Regions from separate parts of the uncultured Bacillus sp. genome, predicted to be linked through region 2. Evidence: predicted binding sites of a transcription regulator. Region 2 holds the regulator's gene; the other holds the start of a gene.
The links. Region 2 encodes LexA, which represses DNA repair genes until DNA is damaged. Its sites were predicted from a motif close to CGAACATATGTTCG; they were not measured.

Region 1: ruvA (Holliday junction branch migration protein RuvA) is a predicted target of LexA. The motif match lies at 1,910-1,923, and genes of this name have one in related genera.

Annotation. Positions count from the first base shown of each region.
Region 1 covers NZ_CATYRA010000004.1:286,783-293,671, reverse strand. Annotated here, with positions in the region: gene queA (tRNA preQ1(34) S-adenosylmethionine ribosyltransferase-isomerase QueA) at 1-2, opposite strand, end outside; gene Q5C82_RS09245 (DUF2905 domain-containing protein) at 32-232, opposite strand; gene ruvB (Holliday junction branch migration DNA helicase RuvB) at 225-1,229, opposite strand; gene ruvA (Holliday junction branch migration protein RuvA) at 1,240-1,845, opposite strand; gene bofC (sporulation cell-cell signaling protein BofC) at 1,984-2,496, opposite strand; gene Q5C82_RS09225 (MFS transporter) at 2,544-3,851, opposite strand; gene iolG (inositol 2-dehydrogenase) at 3,864-4,958, opposite strand; gene Q5C82_RS09215 (phosphotransferase) at 5,195-5,842, shown strand; gene Q5C82_RS09210 (hypothetical protein) at 5,888-6,010, opposite strand; gene Q5C82_RS09205 (sodium:alanine symporter family protein) at 6,284-6,889, shown strand, end outside.
Region 2 covers NZ_CATYRA010000002.1:240,452-247,340, forward strand. Annotated here, with positions in the region: gene Q5C82_RS04740 (poly-gamma-glutamate hydrolase family protein) at 1-203, shown strand, start outside; gene Q5C82_RS04745 (YndM family protein) at 226-678, opposite strand; gene fosB (metallothiol transferase FosB) at 876-1,298, shown strand; gene Q5C82_RS04755 (hypothetical protein) at 1,374-1,802, shown strand; gene lexA (transcriptional repressor LexA) at 2,192-2,809, opposite strand; gene yneA (cell division suppressor protein YneA) at 2,959-3,276, shown strand; gene Q5C82_RS04770 (recombinase family protein) at 3,295-3,948, shown strand; gene Q5C82_RS04775 (DUF896 domain-containing protein) at 4,012-4,245, shown strand; gene tkt (transketolase) at 4,414-6,417, shown strand; gene sirA (sporulation inhibitor of replication protein SirA) at 6,572-6,889, shown strand, end outside.

The DNA.
Region 1 (6,889 bases), on a different contig from region 2:
ATGATAATTTCACCTTTATTCTAGTCTTTTGTTATTTCATTCTGCCGAAAAGATTAAGCAAAATTGATAATACCACACTTATGATGATACAAGTGACAACCGGGAAGAAAAACGTGACATTTCCTTTTTTCACAAAAATATCTCCCGGCATCTTGCCGACAAAATGCAATACTGCTCCGATGATAAGCAAAACAGCTCCAAGAATCATAATGATCTTAGGGAATTCAGTCATATCGGGGAGCCTCCATTTGGAAATGATGATAAACGGCCGGTGTCACGATCCTTCCCCGCGGCGTTCTTTGAATAAATCCGATTTGCAGGAGGTACGGTTCGTACACGTCTTCAATCGTATGCGGTTCTTCGCCAATCGTGGCTGAAATGGTATCGAGACCCACCGGGCCGCCGTTAAATTTTTCGATCATGCCCATCAGCAGCTTGTGATCAATATGATCCAAACCGAGACGGTCAACCTGCAGCCGTTCCAGCGCATCCTGTGAAATCTCTTCCGTGATCCGGCTGTCACCCAGTACCTGAGCGAAATCCCGGACCCTTCTCAGCAGGCGGTTCGCTACGCGGGGCGTCCCTCTTGATCGCCTCGCGATTTCGAGAGCAGACGGTTTATCAATTTCAACTTCGAATACATCAGCAGTTCTTGTGACAATGTCCGCCAGCTCTTCTTGCGTATAGTACTCAAGGCGAGACATTACGCCGAATCGATCTCTTAACGGCGACGTCAAAAGCCCTACCCTCGTCGTTGCGCCTACCAGCGTAAAAGGAGGAAGATCGAGCCGGACCGAGCGGGCAGAAGGGCCTTTACCGATCACAATATCCAGACAAAAGTCTTCCATCGCAGGATATAGCACCTCTTCAATCGATCTATGAAGCCTATGTATTTCATCAATAAATAATACATCTCCCGGCTCCAGCGCCGTTAATATGGCAGCCAGATCACCAGGCCTTTCAATCGCAGGCCCAGATGTCGTACGCAATTCCACTCCCATTTCATTGGCAACGATGGAAGCAAGAGTTGTTTTCCCGAGTCCGGGCGGCCCGTACAGAAGAACATGATCAAGCGTCTCCTGTCTCATTTTTGCCGCATCTATAAACACTCGCAAATTTTCTTTCACCTTATGCTGCCCAATATACTGCGCCAAATTTTGCGGCCTCAGGCTTTGCTCTATCACTGATTCATGGTTGTCTGCTTCACTTGAGACGAGCCGTTCATCCATGAACATCACCTTACTTCAATAGTTTTTGTAATGCTTTTTTCACATATTGGTCTGTTGTGAGTCCAGTATCTTCTTTTAAGTGAGGAAGCACCTTTTTAATTTCTTTTTCAGCATATCCGAGAACCCTGAGGGCCTCTAGCGCTTCTTCGAGAGCTGTTTCTGCTGTTTGTTTTTCAAGCCTTTCTTCATGATTAAACAGATTTTCAATCATTTCAGGCACAACATCAGCGAGTTTTCCTTTTAAGTCAAGAATAATCTGGCGCGCGGTTTTCTTTCCTACACCAGGAAACTTGACCAAAAAGGCTTCATCTTCATTTTCAATCGCTTGGATTACCGCTCCCGGATCACCTGAGCCCAAGATGGCGAGTGCGCCTTTTGGACCGATTCCGGTCACGTTTAAAAGTTTTGTAAAGAGCGCCTTCTCCTCTCTTGTTGAAAAACCGTAGAGCGAAAAAGCATCCTCTCTGATATGATGGTACGTAAAAATCGTTTCTTGGTTTCTCTCCTTATATATAAACGGATTCGGCGTGAAAATCTGATAGCCAATGCCGCCGTTCTCTATCACAATATATTGGGGAGATACATAATCAATCGTGCCTTTAACAAATTCGATCACGCAAATTCACCTCTTTGACTGTTCTTCATTGTACCATAAAAACAGCCAAAGTCTTATAGAAAAGTTAACATACGTTCGCTTCTCTCTCATTCTCCCACGAAAAAAAAGACATGATTACATGTCTTCAATCAGCGGACGTTATCCGCTGTATGTCTTTATATGTTCTATGACATCCTCAAACTCCGCTTTTGTCCGAAATGGAATGCCTTTCAGCAGATTTTTTTGCATATGGCTTTCCAGCCTTTCTAGATCAATTTGAAAAAAAGACTGAATCGGTTCGGAAGCTGACTCAGGCCGACCATGAAAAGTGGAGATCACTCCATTGTCCGATACACCGATATACCCATTTACCTTACTGAGCGGAGAAATATCGTCCATTTGCTTCCTGAAGAGCACATATCCCTTTTTTTGTTCGACAAGCGTCCAGCCGGCATAGGCTGCCCAAAAATCATCCATAGAAAGCACTTTTTCACGTTTATGTTCAATGCTGACATCTCCGTCCAAGTACACTTTCTCAAGCTGCACATGCACCTGCAGCGGTTCATAGTGCTCCACTTCCGCCCCAAGCGCGCGGGGAGGAGCACCTATTAGAAATGCTACTACTGAGCAAAGAATGCCCAGCAAAAGATACGCCGTGCTGAATCGTTTCACCCTCTACACCTCTTTGCACACGTTTATGACTAGTTTGACCAAAGAGGCTACTGCTTAACCGTTTTCTCAAAATTTGTTTGCACGTTTTCTCTGACAAACCGTTCCTCCGTATACATATCGGCACTTTTCTCAGAAATCGTCAAGAATTGTGTCAGAAAAGCGCTGAAAAAATACAATAACGCAAAGATCCAAATAACCCCGCCTGCACCGAGCGGTCCAATGAAAAGACTTACGATGCCCGGCGCGATAAACGCACATAAACCAGATCCCAGATTCAACACTGACATGGCAGCACCTTTATTATCAGGTGCAAGCGTCGGCAAAAGCGCGCTTAATGGCACGTAGCCAGCCAATGCCGCACCGTAACAGCAAGCGATAATCATCAGCACCCAATACTGATGCCCGATCAACTGAGGCGTGTAATAAAGCGCCAGAGTAAAAATCCCGCACCCGACACCGCCAAACCACATCACGGTATTGCGCCAGCCAAGTTTATCTCCGACTGCACCGAAAATGAGATTAAACACAATATTCACAAAAAACAGCGTCCCCCATATTTGCAGCCATTCCGAAACGGAATACCCGTAACGCGCTAAATAAGTAGGGAGAAAGATGGCAAATCCGAATTGTCCTATAGCATTAATCGTCTTGACCACACCGCCGATGCCGACTTTAGGGTTTTCAAACATAATTGTAAATGCCTTCGACAGTTCTTTCCATTTCGGCTGATCTTGTTTTTGTACCGGTGTAAATTTATCTTTGTTAAAAAACAGGGCGAGGAATCCGCCTGCCGCCACAAACAGTAAAGCGCTCCAAAGCGTATTGATTTCTCCAAAGACCGGAACCGCATAGCTGGAATAGAACGGCCCGAGCACGTTAAGGCCGCACGTAAACATAAACCAAAACCAGCCGACGGCTTTTCCGAGAATATGATGAGAGGTGCTGTATGACACCCACACGAGAAAAGAGTATGCAAACAGCGGATATCCTAAGCCTCTAAGTGCATAGCTGCCTAAGAGTGCCGGATAATGCATATGAGGAATCGCCCAGCCGATAAAAGCGGCCGAACCGAGGATAAATGCAAGCAAGCCGACAGTCATCGTTTTTCTTGGCCCCCAAGTTTGGACAAACGTGCCTGAAAGCCAAGCCGAGATGGTGACAGCAATGCCGTACATGGTAAATAACGATGCGGATTGCTGCATGCTGAGACCATGATCAACGAGAAAAGGAGACAGCCAGCCTTGTTCGAGCCCGTCTCCAACCATAAAGATGACAACGCCAATATAACCCCAAACCATGTGAGAAGGAATTCCGATTTTATTCAAAACATTTCCTTTAGCATGTCCTGTATTCATTTTCTCCACCGCCTACTTTTTTTCTAAAGTATCAATGGAGGTTCTATACCCAAGCTTGCTGAATTGTAATCCCGTTTGGTCAAAATGCGACTTTTTTTCAGTATGCTCAATACTGACAGGCATGCCAAAAGCAAGCGATTGCTGTGCCGCTCTGGCGATCCGTTCCGCCTGAAAACCGTCATTGCCGGTGCAGGCAGTTTCCCGGTTTGTTTCGATCGCTTCTGCAAACCGAAGAATCTCCTCCTCATACGCATCCTTATAACGTTCAAGGAAAAAGAAATGCGGTTTATCCTTCATCACAAAATCAGCAGTTGACACTTCAACCGTCGTCGGCCTGCTGTTGTCCGCCGCTGCAGAGCCTTTCGTTCCGAAAACCTCGACCCGCTGGTCATATCCATACACAGCTTGGCGGCTGTTGTCAATCACAGCCATGGCACCGTTTTCAAAAGTCAGTGTAATGACAGCCGTATCAATATCGCCCAGCTCTGCAAAAGAGGGATTCACCAGAGCCGCCCCTTTTGCATACACTTCCGTCACTTCATTTCCCATAATATACCTGGCCATATCAAAATCATGGATCGACATATCCATAAACAAGCCGCCTGAAGTACGGACATAATCTATATTCGGGGGCTCTGGGTCCCGCGACGTGATTTTTAATAAATGAGGCGTACCGATTTCACCATTTTCAACAATTGTTTTGATTTTCTTAAAATGAGGATCAAAACGGCGGTTGAATCCGACTTGGAGTGCAACCCCGTGTTTCCGGACAGCCGCAAGCGCTTCTTTTGTTTCGTCGAGACAGAAACTGACGGGCTTCTCACAAAAAATATGCTTTTTTGCCTCGGCTGCTTCTCTTATCATCTGTGCATGTACGGCTGTCGGTGAGCAAATAAAAACAGCGTCAATATCCGGGTCATGTAATAACTCACGATAATCAGAGGTTATGTATTCAATCTGATGACTGTCGGCCCAGCTTTTTATACGGCTTACCTGAATATCAGAGACTGCTTTTATTTTCATATGAGGAATCCGGCGTATATTTTGAACATGAAGTTTGCCGATGCGCCCTGCACCGATAATCCCTGTCACAATCTGTTTTGTCATGGCTAGTTCCCCCTTGAATATTCACGAAAGCGCTTTATTTTAAATTAATACTATCCCATTTGTAAGCGCTTTTCAAGAATGGAAATGATCGCTCTATGTCTCTTTTATCACAATTAATGCTTATAGGTAGCCTTCTTCTTCAAGACCAGATACACTAGAATTAGGCTCTTTTTCCTGAACAGTTTATGATTTTCCTATAAACAACTGCATAAAATAGAGCAAAGAAGGTGAATGAAATGCTGACAAAAGCAGAGGCACTGGCCCATTCAGTCATATACCGCAAGAACAGCAGATTTGATAAAGTCAAAGAAAAATCTGAGGAATTAACACTAATCGGCAAGGGAAGAAGCGCCTATGTGTTTGCCTTAACAGAAGGCGATCGAAAAATGGCGCTGAAAGTATTTTTTCCGGAGTATCAAGCGACAGCCGTCAAAGAAGCCGCGATCTATGAAAAATTAGCCGGGTCCGCATTCTACCCTGACATTTACGAAACTGGTGATTCATTTATTCTCATGGAATATATTAAAGGCGAAACCTTTTATAACTGTCTGAAGAAAGGCATTGCGATCAGTGATGACATGATTCAGCAGGTTGAAGAAGCACTTTCTGATGCCCGGGCAGCCGGCCTGAACCCGTCAGACATTCATTTGCGGAATCTGATTCTGACAGAAACCGGGGCAGTGCGGGTGATTGATGTTGCAAGATTCGAACAAACAAAAACGTGCACCCAGTGGGACGATTTAAAATCAGCTTATCACGCACTCTACAAAAAACCGATATTCCCTAAAAAGATTCCGGGTTTTTGGCTGGAGATCATCGCATTTTTATATAAGAAAGATTGGTTCCAAAAACATTTCGCACAGCGGAAAAGAAAATATTCTTAAATTAAAAAGGCAGCCGCACAAGCGGCTGCCTTCGTTCATATATTTTTACTTTCTGACGGCAGAAATCAGTTTCATTTGTTCAGGCGACAGCTTAATTCGATAGCCTCTCACAGTTAAATAGACCGCTTCTGTGCCTTTCTCGCTGGAATGACAATACGTTTTCTCCATTTCTGTCTCCCCTCACCCTTTATTTGTTTTATTTCATCATACCACCGCTTTATTGAGGGAATTTTAAGGAAATGTAAAGATAGTATAAACCTGATATGTGGTGAAATTTAGAACAACGCAGCGTAATCAATACGCGGCGTTTTTTCTTTTTTCCTTCCTCTTCTTATTGATAATTACCGGTCATATAATGTGACAAATCGATTGTAGAAATAGTTCGATTAGCCCAAAATCCTTTTTATACATGTATTCGAAATGAAGTGAGGAGGAAGCTTGATGGCAGATTTTGTTGCTAGTTTAAACGCGGTCTTATGGAGTACCCCCGTCATTTATATTTTATTGGGAATTGGATTAATCTTTTCTATTATGACCCGTTTTTTACAAGTCAGACATTTGAAAGAAATGATTGTTCTGATGTTCAAAGGAAAGAGCTCTGAAGCCGGCGTTTCTTCTTTTCAAGCATTATCGATTGCGCTGTCCGGACGAGTAGGGACAGGAAACATTGCGGGTGTGGCGACAGCAATTGCATTCGGCGGACCCGGTGCGGTGTTCTGGATGTGGGCGATTGCCTTTATCGGTGCGGCGAGTGCCTTTGTTGAGTCCACTCTTGCCCAAATTTACAAAGTGAAACAAGGCGGCCAATATCGAGGCGGTCCAGCTTATTATATTGAAAAAGGCTTAGGCATTAAGTGGTTTGCCGTCTTTTTTGCCGCTGCTGCCCTTATTGCAATGGCCCTTCTGATGCCGGGCGTACAGTCCAACTCCATTGCGGCTGGCGTCAAAAATGCATTCGGCATCTCTCCTGCCATTACGGGCTGTGTTCTCGTTTTATTACTAGGGTTTATCATTTTTGGCGGCGTCAAACGAATTGCCAGTGCCGCG
Region 2 (6,889 bases):
TGGATCATCCGCATGCAGGCGTAAGTCCGAATAACATCGCAAATAAATCAAAAACAGGTTTGAGTATCCAGTTAGAAATGAGCACAGGTTTTAGAAAATCTTTGTTCGGCGTTTTTTCTTTAAAAAGCAGATCTGTTACTCAAAATGAGAGGTTTTATGATTTTACAGAAGTGATGTCCCGTTTTATCAATAATAGCTACTGAAAAATAGGAGGCGCTAAGCCTCCTATTCCTCATGCTTCTCATTCGTAACGTCAGGAAACAGCTCATCTGCGGCTTCTGTTTGATACTGTAGAGTGTTATCCCTGGCTGACAGTTCATTTCGGAAGGTTTCATCCAGCACATTTTTTAGCAGATACCGATGAAAAAAGTATTCAAAAACAGTAAGACAGGCAGCGGAAAGTAGAGCAGCTGCAAACGGTGGGAAATCATTTCTTGTTTGGGTTAAAACAAAGACCCAAAGAATAACGAATGAAAGCCCAAAGTCAGCTAATGAAGCTGTAATATTGTTTGTGCGGGGAAGGACGAGCATGTCACCGGATAGATAGGAAACAAAACCTAGGAAAAGTGCAATAAACATCACACTTAAAAAGGGCGCGTGATAGACTCTGTCCAAAATCACATATAAAAGGGCGAGAGTGAAAGCAACCTTTGAAGCAAGAGCAATGATATGTTTCATTTGACCACCTAAATTGTTATTTTTGAAGAAAACCCTTAGCTGTAAACAAATTATCAAAAACATAAGTAATTCAATTCGACAGTCATTATTGTAAACAATCCGATGTTGTTTACACTGGTATTTTTTGCTGACTGCATGAAACTTTTTTGGGAAAAAGTCGTACATATGGATGATCAGCTTTCAAGGGGGAATGATTTGTGAAGATAAAAGGAATCAATCACTTATTATTTTCAGTTTCTCATCTGTATACATCAATTGATTTTTATCAAAAAGTGTTTGATGCCAAGCTTCTGGTTAAGGGAAAAACAACAGCATATTTTGATTTAAATGGCATCTGGCTTGCGCTTAATGAAGAACCTGGCATTCCGAGAAATGACATTATGGCGTCTTACACCCATATTGCATTTACTATTGAAGATCATGAGTTTGAGGAAATGTCAGCAAGATTAAAAAGGCTTCATGTCAATATTCTGCCTGGCAGAGAACGAGATGAACGCGATCGAAAATCAATTTATTTTACCGATCCAGACGGTCACAAATTTGAATTTCATACAGGAACCCTTCAAGACAGGCTTCGTTATTATAAACAGGATAAAACACATATGGATTTTTATGATTGAACGACCTCTTGATATTACACAGAACATATACATAAATCTTATGTAAGGTTAAAATATGGTAAAGGAGGGATGTGATTGAAAATAAAAATCTTAGGCTTAACAGCAGTTTTGATGTGTTTTTTTGGCAATGCCAGTCCCCATGCGTCAGCTTTAGATTTTGATCACAAAACAGACTTTATTTTAAATGACAGCACAAAATCGTTTGTTCTGGAAAATATCAGTGATGTTCCGGCGATCGACTATATTTTAGGCTATCAGTTTACGATCTTGGGAGCCAATACTTGTTCAGTTGAGATTAAACTTCAGCGAATGAGGCTTACGGGAGAATATACCACACTGAGCACGAAGCAATTCAGCGGCAGCTGGTTTGATTTTAGTGCTCAGGATAAGGTTTCTATCGATCCATTTCACCGATACCGTATATTTGCAGAAGAACACTCAGAAAACTGCACAAGTGTTCGGGTAAAGGGCAGTTATGGTATACAGTATTTACATTTTGATTGAAGCTCACGTTGATCAAGAAAAGTGAGCTGTTTTTTTAGAAATGTTGAACCAACTATACTGTGTACTAAATTTTCATTAAATTTCAATTGCCGCGCTCCTTAAATAACATGAAGCTGCATCATTCCACGACCTAAGAAAATGAAACATTTTTAAGGAGATAACGTCTAATGTGTTAAACGGACAATATTTTTATAAAAGTTTCCTGAAGGAAAGAAAATTTCTTGACTTCAACAATTGTTTGGTGGATAATTATGGTGTAAACATGATGTTCTTTTTCCTCCTATTCAGGCTCGCACCCAAAAGTCAGGGCGAGCCTGCTTTTTTGTACAATAAACCCCCTCTCCGTAAAGGAAGAGGGGGTTATTTCATGCATTTGATAGATCAATAGGTTAATGGACGGTTCTGAACACGCCAATCACTTTCCCTAGAATGCTGACATTCTGCAAGATGATAGGTTCCATCGTTGGGTTTTCAGGCTGTAAGCGAATGTGAGTATCCTCTTTATAGAAACGTTTTACCGTAGCTTCATCATCTTCTGTCATCGCAACTACAATTTCCCCGTTGTTCGCTATATTTTGCTGTTTAACGATGACATAATCCTTATCGAGAATACCAGCATCAATCATACTGTCTCCCATTATCTCCAGCATAAATACATGCTCGTCCGGAGGAACCATACGGTCAGGAAGCGGAAAATATTCTTCAATATTTTCTACTGCTGTAATAGGAGATCCCGCCGTGACTTTCCCGATGACCGGTACATTAACGACCTGACTTTGCGGAATGTCTACTTCTTCATCAAGTATTTCTATTGCTCTAGGTTTTGTCGGATCCCGTCTGATCAGCCCTTTTGTTTCCAAACGGGCCAAATGGCCGTGGACAGTTGAACTGGACGCAAGCCCAACAGCCTCTCCGATTTCTCTCACGGAAGGCGGATATCCTTTTGATTTAACCTCTGCTTTAATAAAACGGAGGATATCAAGTTGCCTTTTTGATAGCTTCGTCATTTTTCGCACCTCAAAACGTCGATTTTAAGAAGATTATAGCATGATTTTCCTTACAGTACAAACATAGGTTCGAAAAAACAATTGACAGAAACGTTTGTTCGTATATACTGAAATTATAAAAAAGCGAACAAACATTCCTGTTGGAGGTTATGGTCATGAGTAAAGAATCTATTATTTTTGTCGGTCTATTCTCAGTGATTTTGAGCGCGGTTATCCTTTTGCTGTCATATACAAGCAGCGGTCAGGAGCTTAATCAGTATGCTAAAATAAAAGTCCAGCAAGGCGACACACTTTGGTCAATTGCTGATCAGGTAGCAGATACAAAAAAGATAAACAAAAACGATTTTATTGAATGGGTAGCTGATAAAAATCATCTGCAGACGTCTGATATCCAGCCGGGAGATGAGTTGGTGATTCCATTGAAAAAGAAGCATCAGGATGCATATGAATTGGCAACTGTAAGATAGAGAGGAAAGATAGAAAAAATGAAAGCACTCATATATGCCCGCGTAAGCACAAATAAAGAACAGCAGGAAACATCATTAAAGCGGCAGATGGAGGAGCTAACGGCCATTGCAGCCGAGAACGGCATGGAAGTCGTCAAAGTAATTTCTGAAAAAGCCAGCGGATATGAAATTGATCGGGACGGTGTATTTGAGCTGCTTGATGAGATCAAGAATTCGGGAATCGATGTTATTTTGGTTCAGGATGAGACTAGGCTCGGCCGGGGAAATGCAAAAATCGCCCTGCTCCATTGTATCTACAGAGAAGGTGTGCAAGTCTATACAACGGCTCACAGAGGTGAACTGGAGTTATCGGAGGCTGACTCGATGGTGCTGGAGATCGTCAGCATAGTGGAAGAGTATCAGCGAAAAATTCACAACATGAAAATCAAGCGGGGAATGAAGCGTGCAGTAAAAAACGGTTTTAAACCGCAAAAAAACCTGAAAAACCAACATGAAAACAGCGGAAAAGAAAGAATAGAGGTCCCAATCTCAGAGATCGTCCGCCTAAGAGCGAATAAACTGACGTTCGCAGAAATTGCGGCAACGCTAAGAGGGTTTGGCTATGATGTGTCTAAAGCGACCGTCCACCGGCGGTATCAGGAATACATAGAGAATGATGAGACAGCCGAGTGAATCAGTTGTAAAACTCTTTTTGATCTAGTACTATATAGACAAAATGCAATAAAGGAGTTTAACATGATTTCAAACGCTAAAATTGCCAGAATTAATGAACTTGCTGCTAAAGCCAAAGCTGGCGTTATGACAGAAGAGGAAAAAGCCGAACAGCAAAGGCTCCGTCAAGAGTACTTGAAAGGTTTTCGCTCTTCTATGAAAAACACGTTAAAAAGTGTGAAAATCATTGACCCAGAAGGCAATGATGTAACACCAGAAAAGCTAAAAAAAGAACAAAGAAATAACAAACTTCACTAATATGAGAGGAATACGGAAATATCGTATTCCTCTTTTGCATATACTATGAGCAAAACTCTTATGTGACAAAATTCAACAAGTTTCTCTCGAATTTAAGCTGAAACAGTTGAGAAAAAGTCGTCAGACATTTATGATGTAAGGGTACAACACATAAGGAAGGGGATTTTTATGGATACAATTGAAAAGAAATCAGTTGCTACCATTCGCACACTCTCAATAGACGCTATTGAAAAAGCAAATTCTGGTCACCCAGGGATGCCAATGGGGGCCGCTCCAATGGCATACACGCTGTGGACAAAATTTATGAACGTTAGTCCGGCAAACCCTGGCTGGTTTAACCGTGACCGTTTTGTTTTATCTGCTGGACACGGGTCAGCACTTTTATACAGCATGCTTCATTTAAGCGGATTTGATCTTAGCATCGAAGATCTTAAGGGATTCCGCCAGTGGGGCAGCAAAACACCTGGACATCCGGAATTCGGGCATACTGCCGGTGTGGATGCGACAACTGGTCCGCTCGGGCAAGGAATTGCCATGGCGGTCGGAATGGCTATCGCTGAACGCCATTTAGCGGAAACATACAACCGCGATTCATTTAACGTAGTCGATCATTATACATACAGTATTTGCGGTGATGGTGATTTAATGGAAGGCATTTCTTCTGAAGCCGCTTCACTCGCAGGCCATCTTCAGCTTGGCCGTCTGATCGTATTATACGATTCTAATGACATCTCTCTCGATGGAGATCTCGACCGTTCATTCTCTGAAAACGCGAAACAGCGTTTTGAAGCAATGAATTGGGAAGTTCTTTATGTTGAGGATGGAAACAACATCGAAGAATTAACAGCAGCTATCGAAAAAGCACGCCAAAATGAAAAGAAACCTACATTAATTGAAGTGAAAACGACAATCGGTTTCGGTTCACCTAACCGTGCCGGCACATCCGGTGTTCACGGTGCTCCGCTTGGTAAAGAGGAAAGCAAGTTAACAAAAGAAGCTTACGCGTGGACGTATGAAGAAGATTTCTACGTACCGTCAGAAGTATATGAGCATTTTGCTGCAGCGGTTAAAGAATCAGGAGAGAAAAAAGAACAAGAATGGAATGCTCAATTCGCTAAATATAAAGAAGTTTATCCTGAACTTGCTGAACAGCTTGAGCTGGCAATCAAAGGAGAGCTTCCGAAGGACTGGGATCAAGAGGTTCCTGTTTATGAAAAAGGAAGCAGCCTGGCATCCCGCGCCTCTTCCGGTGAAGTTCTCAACGGACTTGCGAAAAAAATTCCATTCTTTGTCGGAGGATCTGCTGACCTAGCGGGATCAAACAAAACGACAATTAAAAATGCCGGTGATTTTACAGCGGTTGATTACTCAGGCAAAAACTTCTGGTTCGGTGTTCGTGAATTTGCGATGGGTGCAGCCTTAAATGGTATGGCGCTCCATGGCGGACTGCGTGTATTCGGCGGAACTTTCTTTGTCTTCTCTGATTACCTGCGTCCGGCGATTCGCCTTGCAGCGTTAATGGGTCTTCCTGTCACTTATGTCTTCACACATGACAGTATTGCGGTAGGTGAAGATGGCCCGACGCACGAGCCTGTTGAACAGCTTGCTTCACTCCGTGCGATGCCTAACCTTTCCTTGATCCGTCCTGCAGATGGAAATGAGACAGCGGCAGCATGGAAGCTTGCAGTGCAAAGCACTGACCAGCCAACAGCGCTAGTATTGACACGCCAAAACCTTCCTACGATTGACCAAACAGCTGAAGAAGCATTGGCAGGAGTAGAAAAAGGTGCATATGTCGTTTCTAAATCTAAAAACGAAACACCTGACGCTCTTCTTATCGCTTCAGGCTCTGAAGTAGGTCTTGCGATTGAAGCACAAGCTGAATTGGCAAAAGAAAATATCGATGTTTCTGTTGTCAGCATGCCTTCAATGGACCGTTTCGATAAACAATCTGTTGAATACAAAAACACTGTCCTTCCTGCAGATGTGAAAAAACGCCTTGCGATTGAGATGGGCGCATCATTTGGATGGGGCAAATACACAGGGCTTGAAGGAGACGTGCTCGGCATAGACCGATTCGGTGCATCTGCTCCTGGCGAAACCGTCATCAATGAATACGGCTTCTCAGTTCCAAACGTAGTGAACCGAGTTAAAGCATTAATCAATAAGTAAAAGTCTTTTAAAGAGGATGAGTCAAATCATCCTCTTTTTCTTGTTTATCCGACAAAAATAGTATTGGCTGTTTAACAGTAATAGACAATTCTTTCTTTTCTTCTTTTGTATAATAGAGAGCAAATGAAATGCTGCTGGAAAAGGGGATGAAAAGATGGAACGTCACTACTATACGTACCTGATAAAAGAGGAGTTTGCCAATCACTATTTCGGGCGGGAATCGGTTATGTTTGAGCTGTTTCAAGACTATCATTGGACAAGCCTGACAAAGCAGCAGTATGAAATGACAGAGAAACAGATTCAATATATTACACAGCCAATCCCGATTTTACATATGCATCAGCGGTTAAAAATGAATTTAAACAATACGGATTACAGGCAGCTGGATTATATTTATAGATTAGCTTTGCCGAAAGCAAAAGGCCACGCGACGTTTATGATGAAGGAGCACATGATAGAATTAGTGGCTTCT